Regions from separate parts of the Paenibacillus nuruki genome, predicted to be linked through region 1. Evidence: a T-box and tRNA genes for the amino acid it is inferred to sense, from the RefSeq annotation. Region 1 holds a T-box; the other holds one or more tRNA genes.
What was found. A T-box is a leader RNA that pairs with one kind of tRNA and senses whether it is charged. The one in region 1 lies ahead of RCP16_RS01800 (valine--tRNA ligase), so its partner is inferred to be a tRNA-Val.
Positions count from the first base shown of each region.

Region 2: it encodes a tRNA-Val, which carries the amino acid that the T-box ahead of RCP16_RS01800 (valine--tRNA ligase) is inferred to sense. The anticodon was not compared.

Region 1 covers NZ_OY725677.1:359,738-365,672, forward strand. Annotated here, with positions in the region: gene hemB (porphobilinogen synthase) at 1-433, shown strand, start outside; gene hemL (glutamate-1-semialdehyde 2,1-aminomutase) at 473-1,780, shown strand; gene RCP16_RS01795 (RluA family pseudouridine synthase) at 1,777-2,733, shown strand; T-box leader at 2,816-3,076, shown strand; gene RCP16_RS01800 (valine--tRNA ligase) at 3,139-5,808, shown strand; gene RCP16_RS01805 (bifunctional folylpolyglutamate synthase/dihydrofolate synthase) at 5,819-5,935, shown strand, end outside.
Region 2 covers NZ_OY725677.1:872,364-878,298, forward strand. Annotated here, with positions in the region: gene RCP16_RS03870 (Ig-like domain-containing protein) at 89-1,987, shown strand; gene RCP16_RS03875 (hypothetical protein) at 2,161-2,427, shown strand; tRNA gene RCP16_RS03880 (tRNA-Val) at 2,521-2,592, shown strand; gene RCP16_RS03885 (hypothetical protein) at 2,684-2,992, shown strand; gene RCP16_RS03890 (hypothetical protein) at 3,224-3,391, shown strand; gene RCP16_RS03895 (hypothetical protein) at 3,944-4,558, shown strand; gene RCP16_RS03900 (amino acid ABC transporter substrate-binding protein) at 4,783-5,562, shown strand; gene RCP16_RS03905 (amino acid ABC transporter permease) at 5,714-5,935, shown strand, end outside.

The DNA of each region.
Region 1 (5,935 bases):
ATATAAAGATATTCCGATTATGTCGTATGCAGTTAAATATGCGTCAGCATTCTACGGTCCATTCCGTGAAGCTGCTCAATCGGCACCACAATTTGGTGATCGCAAATCATATCAAATGGACCCTGCTAATGTGCGTGAAGCATTGCGTGAAGCAGAAAGTGATGTTGCTGAAGGCGCAGATATGTTGATGGTCAAACCATCTCTTGCTTATATGGACGTATTGCGTGCAGTGCGTGAGAACTTTGATCTTCCTTTGGTTGCTTATAATGTAAGTGGTGAATATGCAATGGTCAAAGCCGCTGCACAAAACGGATGGATTAATGAACGTGGGATCGTAACTGAAATGATGCTTGGCTTCAAACGTGCAGGAGCAGATATGATTATCACTTATTTCTCCAAAGACGTTGTACGCTGGTTACGTGAAGAACAATAATTCAGCTAAAAATAAATAAATTGATGGAGGTATTTGCTCATGGAATCTACTCATTCTGTTCGTCGTGATGAACGTTCACGAGAGGCTTTTGAAGAAGCAAAACAATATATTCCGGGAGGCGTAAATAGTCCTGTTCGTGCATTCAAAACAGTAGGATTGACTCCAATTTATGCAGAACGTGGTGAAGGTTCACGTCTATACGATATTGATGGTAATGTCTTTATTGATTATATCGGTTCTTGGGGACCCCTCATTATGGGGCATGCGCATCCTGATGTGGTACGTGCTCTACAAGAAACAGCGATCAAAGGAACAAGCTTTGGTGCACCAACTGAATTAGAAACGAAAATGGCGAAGCTTGTTGTAGAACGTGTTCCTTCTATGGATATTGTTCGTATGGTTAACTCGGGAACAGAAGCGACGATGAGTGTGATTCGTCTCGCTCGTGGCTATACCAAGCGTAACAAGATTTTGAAATTTGAAGGTTCATATCATGGTCATTCTGATAGTCTATTGATCAAAGCAGGGTCTGGTGTAGCAACGTTAGGCTTACCAGATAGTCCGGGTGTTCCTGAATCAGTAGCTACCAATACAATTACCGTTCCTTATAATGATCTTGAATCGTTGCGTTTGGCTTTTGAACGCTTTGGTGAAGAGATTGCTTGTATTATTGTAGAACCTGTTGCTGGTAATATGGGTGTTGTTCCACCACAACCTGGATTTTTACAAGGATTACGTGATATTACAACTCAATATGGCAGTCTGCTTATTTTCGATGAAGTGATGACTGGTTTCCGTGTCGATCTGAATTGTGCACAAGGACGTTATGGTGTAACCCCAGACTTAACATGTCTAGGTAAAGTCATTGGTGGTGGCTTACCTGTAGGTGCGTACGGTGGTAAACGTGAGATTATGGAGCAAGTTGCGCCAACAGGGCCTATTTATCAAGCAGGAACATTGAGCGGTAATCCATTAGCGATGGCAGCAGGGTATACAACATTGAGTCTGTTAACACCAGCAGTCTATGAGCGTTTAGAAAATATCTCTGCTCGTTTGCAAGCAGGTTTTGAAAAGAATGCGGCTGAGTTTGGTATTCCGTTGACTGTTAATCGTGTAGGTTCGATGGTTTGTCCATTCTTTACAGCAGGACCGGTTACTGATTATGAGTCTGCCAAAGCAAGTGATATGGATATGTTCAAGCGTTACTTTGGAGCCATGTTAGATCGTGGAATCAGTGTAGCTCCATCTCCATTTGAAGGTATGTTTGTATCGGGTGTTCACAGTGACGAAGATATTGAACAGACGATAGCAGCTCATTATGAAGTGATGAAGTCTTTGCAATCATGATCAATGCATCTAATGCTGTATCTGATCACAAGTCACCTTCTATTCTTGCTGAATGTTCGGTAAGAGATGGAGAATGGTTAGAAATCACACCGCATAATGATCTTCTACAAGCAGAAGGCAATGCCAGACATAAAGCAGTTATGCAGTGGTTAGAAGAAGTGTCGGTTCCAGTTAAATTAATCGGCAGACTTCATTCCAAAGGTGAAGTGAAAATAGACGGAGCCCATATCCGGCTTCGCCTATTTCCACCGATGGATTATGGATTTGATCCTCGGCCGCATGATCGTGTCAAAGTACTGTATGAAGATGATTATGTTCTGGTGATGCATAAGCCAGCTGGCATGAATGTTCATCCGTCTGAAGCTTCTGACCCAACGATTACTTTAGCACATGCCGTCGCAGATCATTATCAACAAACGGATCAGAAGTGTGCTGTTCGTCATGTCCATCGTTTAGATGAAGATACAACAGGACCTGTATTATATGCTAAAAATGAATTTGCTTTATCGAAGTTAGATGAGCAGATGCGATCTAAAACGATTGATCGTAAATATATCGCGATTGTGCAAGGCAAAGTAAGTGATGGATTAACGGTGATTGATCAACCAATCGGTAAAGATCGCCATCACAAACAGCGCCGCCGTGTTTCTCCTACAGGGCAAGAAGCGATCACTCATGTTGAGAAAATATATGGTTCAGCTCGAGCTAGTCTTGTTCGTTTAACCTTAGAAACAGGACGAACCCATCAGATTCGTGTGCATATGAGTGATGCTGGACATACGTTGATAGGTGATGTGCTTTATGGAGGCAGTCAGGAATTTTACCGACAGGCGCTTCATGGAGAACAGTTGACCTTTGAACACCCATTTACAGAGCAAACGATGACCGTAAATGATCCATTACCTGAAGATATGACCGAATTAGTCGATCAATTAGGTATACCTCGTCCTTAAGTCAGCTCTATGACAGGTTTTTTATTGACTTTGACAGTAGCAACAGGTATGATTTGGAGTAAATATTGATTTATTCATGATCTCAATAACCTTGAACGGGAATAGTAGATAATATCGTCCTCAAGAGAGTAGAACTGCTGCGCTGAAAGGTTCTATAGGATACGGTATATTGAAGTCGCCTGGGAGTTGTTTATTTGAATATAAAGTGGAGGATTATTCTAACACTATATATAGAATAGACCGGTAGCAGCCGTTATCTGCCTCGGAGTGTCGTTCATGGGCTTTTTTATACATGGGCGAAACAAAGGTGGTACCGCGAGAGCTAAGTCCTTTCGTCCTTTGAGACGAAGGGCTTTTTTTATTGAGAATTTTAGCAAAATGACTACAAATATGGGGGTATTTACTATGGCAGATACGAATGAGAATCAAGCAACAACTTCAATGCCGACCACGTATGATCCTAAATCGGCAGAACGTAAATGGTATGATTATTGGATGGAAAATGACTTTTTCAAAGCAGGGCAACGTCCTGATGCTAAGCCGTACACCATTGTTATTCCACCTCCTAACGTAACAGGTATGCTTCATATTGGACATGCTCTGGATTTTACATTACAAGATATTATGACACGTACCAAACGTATGCAGGGCTTCGATGCACTCTGGCTTCCTGGAGCAGACCATGCAGGGATAGCGACACAGACCAAAGTGGAGCAGAATCTACGTGCAGAGGGTATTACTCGTCATGACTTGGGTCGTGAGAAATTTGTAGAAAAAGTATGGGAATGGAAAGATAAATACGCAGCTAACATTCATGAGCAATGGGCGAAAATGGGCTTTTCTCTCGATTATTCACGTGAACGTTTTACATTGGATGAAGGTTTGTCCAAAGCCGTTCGTGAAGTATTTGTAAAGTTGTACAACAAAGGTCTCATTTATCGTGGAAAATACATTATTAACTGGGACCCTGAAGCACGTACAGCTCTATCCGATATCGAAGTAGAATACAAAGAAGTGAACGGACACCTTTATCATTTACAATATCCACTTCAAGATGGTAGTGGACATATTGTTGTAGCAACGACTCGTCCAGAGACAATGCTTGGTGATACAGCTGTAGCAGTTCATCCCAAAGACGAACGTTACAAAGATATGATTGGCAAAATGATAGTCTTGCCAATTACCGGACGTGAAATTCCGATTATTGCTGATGATTATGTTGACCGTGAATTTGGTAGTGGTGCTGTAAAAATTACACCTGCCCATGATCCGAATGACTTCGAAATGGGACATCGTCATGATTTACCTCAGATCGTAGTAATGGATGAGACAGGCACCATGAATGAAAATGCAGCTCAATATGAAGGCTTAGATCGTAGCGATTGCCGCAAACAAATCGTTAAAGATTTGGAAGCAGCAGGCGTATTGATTAAGATTGAAGATCATGTACACCAAGTAGGACATAGTGAGCGTACAGGTGCTGTTGTAGAACCGTATTTGTCTACTCAATGGTTCGTTAAAATGAAACCACTTGCTGATGTTGCGATTCAAGCGCAAAAACAAGGTGAAGGGGTCAACTTTGTACCGGATCGTTTTGAAAAAACATATTTGAACTGGATCGAAAATGTACGTGACTGGTGTATCTCCCGTCAATTATGGTGGGGACATCGTATTCCAGCATGGCATTGTGATGAAACAGGCGAGATTATCGTAGCTACAGAAGATCCAAGTCATTTGCCTGAACATGCAGGTAAAACATTGCGTCAAGACGAAGATGTATTGGATACTTGGTTCAGCTCTGCTTTATGGCCTTTCTCTACATTGGGATGGCCGGATGAAACCGAAGATTTGAAACGTTATTATCCGACAGATTTATTGGTAACTGGATACGATATCATTTACTTCTGGGTATCACGTATGATCTTTACAGCACTTGAATTTACAGATCAAATTCCATTCAAAGATGTATTGATGCATGGTCTAGTACGTGCAGCTGATGGACAGAAAATGTCCAAGTCATTAGGTAATGGTATTGATCCACTTGAAGTGATTGAACAGTACGGTACAGACGCGATGCGTTATATGCTTTCAACAAGCAGTACACCGGGACAAGATTTACGTTTCCGTCTCGAACGTGTAGAACAAGCACGTAACTTTGCAAATAAAATCTGGAATGCTTCCCGTTTTGTATTGATGAACATGGAAGGTTTCCGTTATGAAGATATTGACTTGAGTGGCGAACTGAGTACAGCAGATCGCTGGATTTTACATCGTATGAACGAGACTGCACGTGATATTACACGTCTAATCGATTCTTATGAATTTGGTGAAACTGGTCGCTTATTATACAACTTTATCTGGGATGATCTATGTGACTGGTATATCGAAATTGCTAAGTTGTCCTTGTATGGTGAAGATGCAGTAGCGAAGAAAACAACGCAATCGGTATTGGCTTATGTATTAGATCGTACATTGCGTATGATTCATCCATTTATGCCATTTATTTCAGAAGATATCTGGCAACATTTGCCGCATGAAGGCAACACAATTACACTTGCAGCTTGGCCTGAATTTGATCCTGCTTTGGAAAATGCAACAGCACAAGAAGAAATGAACCTGTTGATGGATCTGATCCGTGCTGTTCGTAATATCCGTGCAGAAGTAAATGTACCGATGAGCAAAAAAATAGAATTGATGGTTAAAGCCAAAGATCAAAAAACACTCGATATTATCCAGTCTAACGAAGGATATATTCGTCGTTTCAGCAATACTTCTGAGTACCAGTCGGGTCTTGATCTCGCTGCACCAGACAAAGCGATGACAGCGATCATTACAGGAGCAGAATTGTATTTACCACTTGCAGGATTGCTAGATATTGGTCAAGAAATCGCTCGTTTGGAAAAAGAAGTGGCTACACTGACTTCTGAAGTAGAACGTGTTGACAAAAAACTAGCTAATCAAGGATTTGTAGCCAAAGCACCTGCTAAAGTGATCGAAGAAGAACGTGCTAAACAAGCAGATTATTCGGAAAAACGTGAAAAAGTTCTTGCCCGTATTGAAGAGTTGAAAGGGTAAGGTGAAGAAGATGGAACATAGAACATCGGAGGGGCAACAAGCCCCTTTTCACACCTATGAACAAGCGGTGGAATGGATTAATGGTCTAATTCCTTTTGGTATTCGTCCGGGATTATCTCGTATTGAA
Region 2 (5,935 bases), 510 kb from region 1:
TTATCTTCAAAAATATAGTATTCCAACCGATATTAATACAGGAATGGACAGAGCTGAACACAAATATTGTATACAAGGGGAGAAATTAATGACACATACTGCAAAAATGGCAAAATGGATGCTTGCAATTGTAATCGTGGCAAGCACACTATTTCCAGCCGGAGTTTTCGCAGCAAATACGACTGCCGTATCACTCAAATTCGCCGACGATAATGCGTTAACTTTATCTTTAGATGATGATGCTACTGACTTGACAGTATCCACAGTAGACGGAGCAGGCAATACGGAAGATGTATCTGACGAAGCGAAATGGACTTCTTCAGCATCTACAGTAGCAACAGTTAAAGCAGGAAGTATTACGCCGGTTGGCACAGGAACAACGACAATCACTGCTAAGTATGGCGATCTATCTGCTACTAAAAAAGTAACAGTGAACTCACCCTATACAGCATTAAAAATTTCACCAGATGCAGCAGCAAATGTAACGATCGGACAGCCTTATACATTTACAGCAACAGCTACCAAAACAGACGGTAGTTCAGAAGATGTCACTTCTTCAGTAACATGGTCTACATACAGTGCAGCAGTAGCCACTGTATCTCTGGGTACGGTAAAAGGAATCAAACAAGGAACAACAACAGTAACTGCTAGATATGCAGGATTAGCAGATACACAAACGATCTATGTACGTTCTTCTTTCCAAGGATTGTTACTAACACCTGAAGAAGATCAAGTGATGTTTATCGGTGATACTCCTAAACAAATCAAAGCAGAAGTAGCTGACGCCACTCGCGTAAATACAGATGTAACGAGTGATGTGAAATGGACTTCATCTAATGCAATCAACGTAACAGCAGATAAAGGTTTGCTTACTCCGTGGGTAGAAGGTACTTCTACGATCAAAGCAGAGTATGAAGATTATACAAAGAGCTTCAAAGTTACAGTCTACAAAACTATGAAAAAAGTAGAATCTAGTGTAGATTCAATCGACTTGGTTACAGGAGATAGTGCTACACTTCCTAAAGTAACAGGTACAGCAGTAGATGGAACAACAGTAGACTTATCTAAGCTTGTAGAATGGAGTGCAGGTGACGGAAGTATTGCTTCAGTTACAAGTACTAAAGTAGAAGCTGAAAGCGAAGGTAAGGTCAATCTAGTGGGTACGATTGGTGACCTTAAAGTAACTGTACCGGTATCCGTTCAGACGAAATTGCTTGTATTAACACCAGATGTAACGACTTTAAGTATTGTTGTTGGTGAATCTTCAAGCTTGCCTAAAGTAGAAGCAATGACAGTAGAAGGTTCTACGATTGATGTAAGTAAAGATATCGACTGGACTTCTTCTTCTGAAAGCTTATTGTTAACAGGTTCTACAGCAAAAGCATTGCTAAATGGTAAAGCTACGCTTAAAGGAACTTACCTTAACAAAATCGTTAAAGTTTCAGTAACGATGGAACCAAAAATTAAATCAATCACAGTTACGCCAGAAGTGGTTGAATTGAATATCAAAAAGAGCAAATCTATTAAAGCGGTAGGAACATATGCGGCAACAGGTAAATCTGTAAACCTATCTACCAAAATGAACTGGGTGTCTTCTAATCCTTCTGTAGCTACAGTTAAAGGATCAAGCATCAAAGCCGTGAATCTAGGAACAGCAACGTTGACAGGATCATACCAGGGCTTAACATCGACAGTTAAAGTCAATGTAACAGCGAAGTTGAAAAAATTAACGTTCTCTGAGAAAGCTTTGAAATTGACTGTTGGCGATGCTAAATCGGTTCAGGTCGTAGCTGAATATGATACAGGTCTGAAAGTGGATGTAACGAAAGAAGCATCATGGACAAGTACCAAAGCCAATATCGCTACAGTTACTGAAGGTAAAATTACAGCACTTGCTAAAGGGACAACAACAATTAAAGTAGAATACGGCGATAAAAAATTGTCGACTACTGTGAACGTAAAAGAAGTTGTTCCTGCTAAACAATAATAATCAATGTATTCACTTGATGTGATCTAGCTAATAGGAAGACTCTACCTCATGAGGTAGAGTCTTTTTGTTAACTAAACTTGCCAAAAGGCAGTACTTCATTTAAAATAAGAACAAAAGTTCGTATATGATTACATGCCTATTGGATTTGTGATCAGAAGGAGAGATACATCATGTTAGAAGATAATGAACGTAAGTTGTTGCGTATTTTGTATAACTTTTTTTCGCTGTACCGTCGTATGCCAGAATGGAGAGAATTATCTTTCAAAACAGGCAAGACGACTCAAGAGTTGAGTCAGATTTTATTATCACTCGAACATAAACAATACATATACTGGGATAACAAACTTGAAGTAAATAGTGTTGTCATGATTCAGGGTTGGGAGCGCAAAGAAAAGACCGTACTTCCTCTTCCAGAATCGTATTGGACACAGTATTAGAAGATTACATATCGAGCGCATACACGAACCCAAGCAAGTGATTGACAACGTTATAAATTCTTGATATTATATGGAAGTTGTCATACTTATTTTGACCTGTTAGCTCAGCGGGAGAGCACTATCTTGACAGGGTAGGGGTCAGTGGTTCGATCCCACTACAGGTCATAACCGAAAGTCCTTGTCTATCAAGGGCTTTTTTATTTTTTTATGGTATGAATTGAACTATATATTTATTGAATAAAAGGAGCGACATCATATGATTCAGCGTTACCGTATCACAAGAGAAATGCAACAACCAGAAGGTGAAGTAGATCCAATTACTTTAGAAGAGTGCAAGGCTTACTTTGCACTTCAACCTGATTTCACATACACTCCAGTGTTTACTGTTAAAGGAGAAGCGACAATGTCGATAGACGGAGATTTCTTCTTATGGGATATTGGTACAGCTTCGATCCCTTTCCGTCATTATGAAGGCGATCTGTACGTCTCAGGTACCAATGAAGCAGTGATCCCGAAAATGATCGAAGTGGCTAGTGCATTACGAGCAGATATAGCAGAAGGTTAATGTATTCAACAGAAAGTCCCAATATTATTTTGGGACTTTTTTTGTTACCAAAATATTCGTTAAACAAGCGATTGGAACGAATTGATAACGATTACAATCAATTTATGTATCGAAAGAGTTGCTAAGTATTTCCAATAATTTAATCAAAATGTGTTTTAAACGTCTGTAATCGGGGTCATATTAAATAAGCGTATCATTCGAGAACGTATTAATTGATGTGGAGGAATAATGATGAACTTAGAATCTATGGCAACAACACCTTTAATGGAAACAAAAGATACCGAAAATAGTTTTGTCGATCAAGTACATGCTATTTTGAAAAACCGTCAGAATTCCGACTTAGCCGTTAGAGGTAAAATTAGTGAATTGGTAAGCAGATATACATCCACTACTAACTAAACTTCATACTATACGACTTAATTATAACTATAAAATCGTACCCTATATAAAGACAGGCTGAACTTCACTGTTCGCCTGTTTTTTCATGTGTATAGATATATTACACAATGACTCACCTGTGTATATTAATAAATTACATACCTTATTTCTTTACCTCATACTAGATTGATTTGATCATAAGCAGACAATAGATCAGTACACTCTTTTACATTAGGTGTTTACATGATAAGAATGATCTTTTCAAATACGACAATGTCTTATCTAGAAAAAGATGAAAAAAAACCTTGATATCTCTGGATACTCCAACAAAATAACAGATAATATCCACATAATCGAAGAAAAAAAGGTTTTAAATTTTGGCTTGTTGTAAATATATTTGTTAATAACTGTGCTTCATTTGATTTGAATTGTAATTTAAAGGTTAAATCTTTGTATAGATTACATTTATTTGGATACGATGGTAGCTTAGTACATTTATTTTAAAGGTATCCACCTTGTCGAATAAACGATTTACTAGCCCAATCAATTCAACAAGAAAAGGGGTAGAATCTTATGCGTCAACAGCACCGATATGTCAATATGGATGTGCAGTACAATGACCAGATTCTTGATGTTAGTATTGTTTTTTATATGTATGGTAAGTTATCCAAATCGTATATCCGTTTTCGTTACAAAAAAGTAGATATCTTTGAGTTATTTGATAGTAAAGAAGAAAATCACCAACAAGCGGTAAAAACAATCTGTGAATTGATTGATACCATCGGAGTCGAAAAATATAGAAAATTCGATCGTGTCATGGGCGAATTGAAACGTATCTATAGTAGACGTATTATTGTAGACAATAAAGTATATGCTAACTTTTATGAAAGCGAATTAAGTGTAGGTGAACGTTATATGTATAGTCGCGAAATTATGATGAATGATGGTAATCAATTAGAAGATCATTTGTTAATCGAAGATCGCGAAGATGTAGAATCCAAACAGCAAGTTCTGCGTAATTTGCGTCGCAAAGTTAAAAATTATTTTGAGGAAGTTGAAGTGTTGCCACATCCTCAATATTTAAATACAAAATATAGCTTGGTGTATCAAGATATTACAGACTGGATGGAACAAAATATTCCTACTTATTATATCCAGCGTTTTATGAACGCATTGGAAGCTGTATAATATTGATGTGATGAGCACCCTGAAATGGGTGCTTTTTATATGCCATTTTAATCTTTAGAACTCCTACTAGTGGTTGAATACATACTATAAATCGTGAAATCACCAAATATCTTTTTGTTCTCTACTCTAGCGCTCGACTTCAATTCCATGCTATGTTATTATAGTGGTTCTGATAACGTGGTAACGAACTAAAGCGTTCGGTAAATTGTAAGGGGAGCGATCATATGAAACAGAGAAAAATAGCAGGATTATTATTGATATTTAGTGTGGTTTTATTGGTATTAGCAGGATGTTCTAGTAGAGCTAACAAAGATGATAACAAGCTAGTCATCGGAATTGATGATAAATTTGCACCGATGGGATTCCGTGATGAACAAAATAATATTGTTGGATTTGATATTGATTATGCCAAAGCTGCCGCAGCTAAAATGGGTAAGCAAGTCGAATTTCAACCGATTGATTGGTCTGCCAAAGAATCTGAATTAAATAGTGGTCGAATTGATCTGATCTGGAACGGATATACAATCACAGATGAACGCAAGCAAAAAGTACTATTCACCAAACCTTATCTAGCGAATAGTCAAGTAGTTGCTGTGCTTGCTAACTCGCCAATCACTACATTCAATGATCTAGCTGGTAAAACGGTCGGACTACAGTCGCTATCTTCTGCTTCAGATGCTTTAGCAGCTAATCCGATCAAAGCACAGCTGAAAGAAGTAAGTGAGTTCCCGGATAACGTACTGGCGTTAAGTGATTTGAAAAATGGTCGCTTGGATGCTGTCGTTATTGATGAAGTGGTTGCTCGTTACTATATGTCCAAAGAACCGAATACGTTTAAATTATTGGATGAATCATTATCGCCTGAAGAATATGGTATTGGTGTGAAGCAAGGTAATGAAGAATTGCTTAATAGTCTGCAAAAAGCATTAGATGAATTAAATAGCGATGGTACAGCTAGCAAAATTTCAACTACATGGTTTGGTGAAGACAAAGTTCTTAAATAATCATTAAGATGATGTATACATGTTTTGCAAAGCGTACAAGAGTACACCCATATAAAAGTCATTAGAAAACCGGTTGAGTGATACAACCCGGTTTTCTTTTGTAAATAATCAGATGTAAATTAAAAATGTTGAGATGTAGGAGTCGAATACGATGAGTGTAGATTACTTATTACAAATTATAGGACCCATGCTAGAGGGAGCTAAAAATACAATTCTTCTGTTTTTGATTGCAATTGTGTTATCTATTCCTCTAGGATTTGGAATTACATTGTTAGCCAATAGCAGCATCAAATTGTTATCGTGGTTAGCGCATACGTTTATTTATATTACTCGTGGAACACCATTACTATTACAATTACTCTTTTTCTGCTTT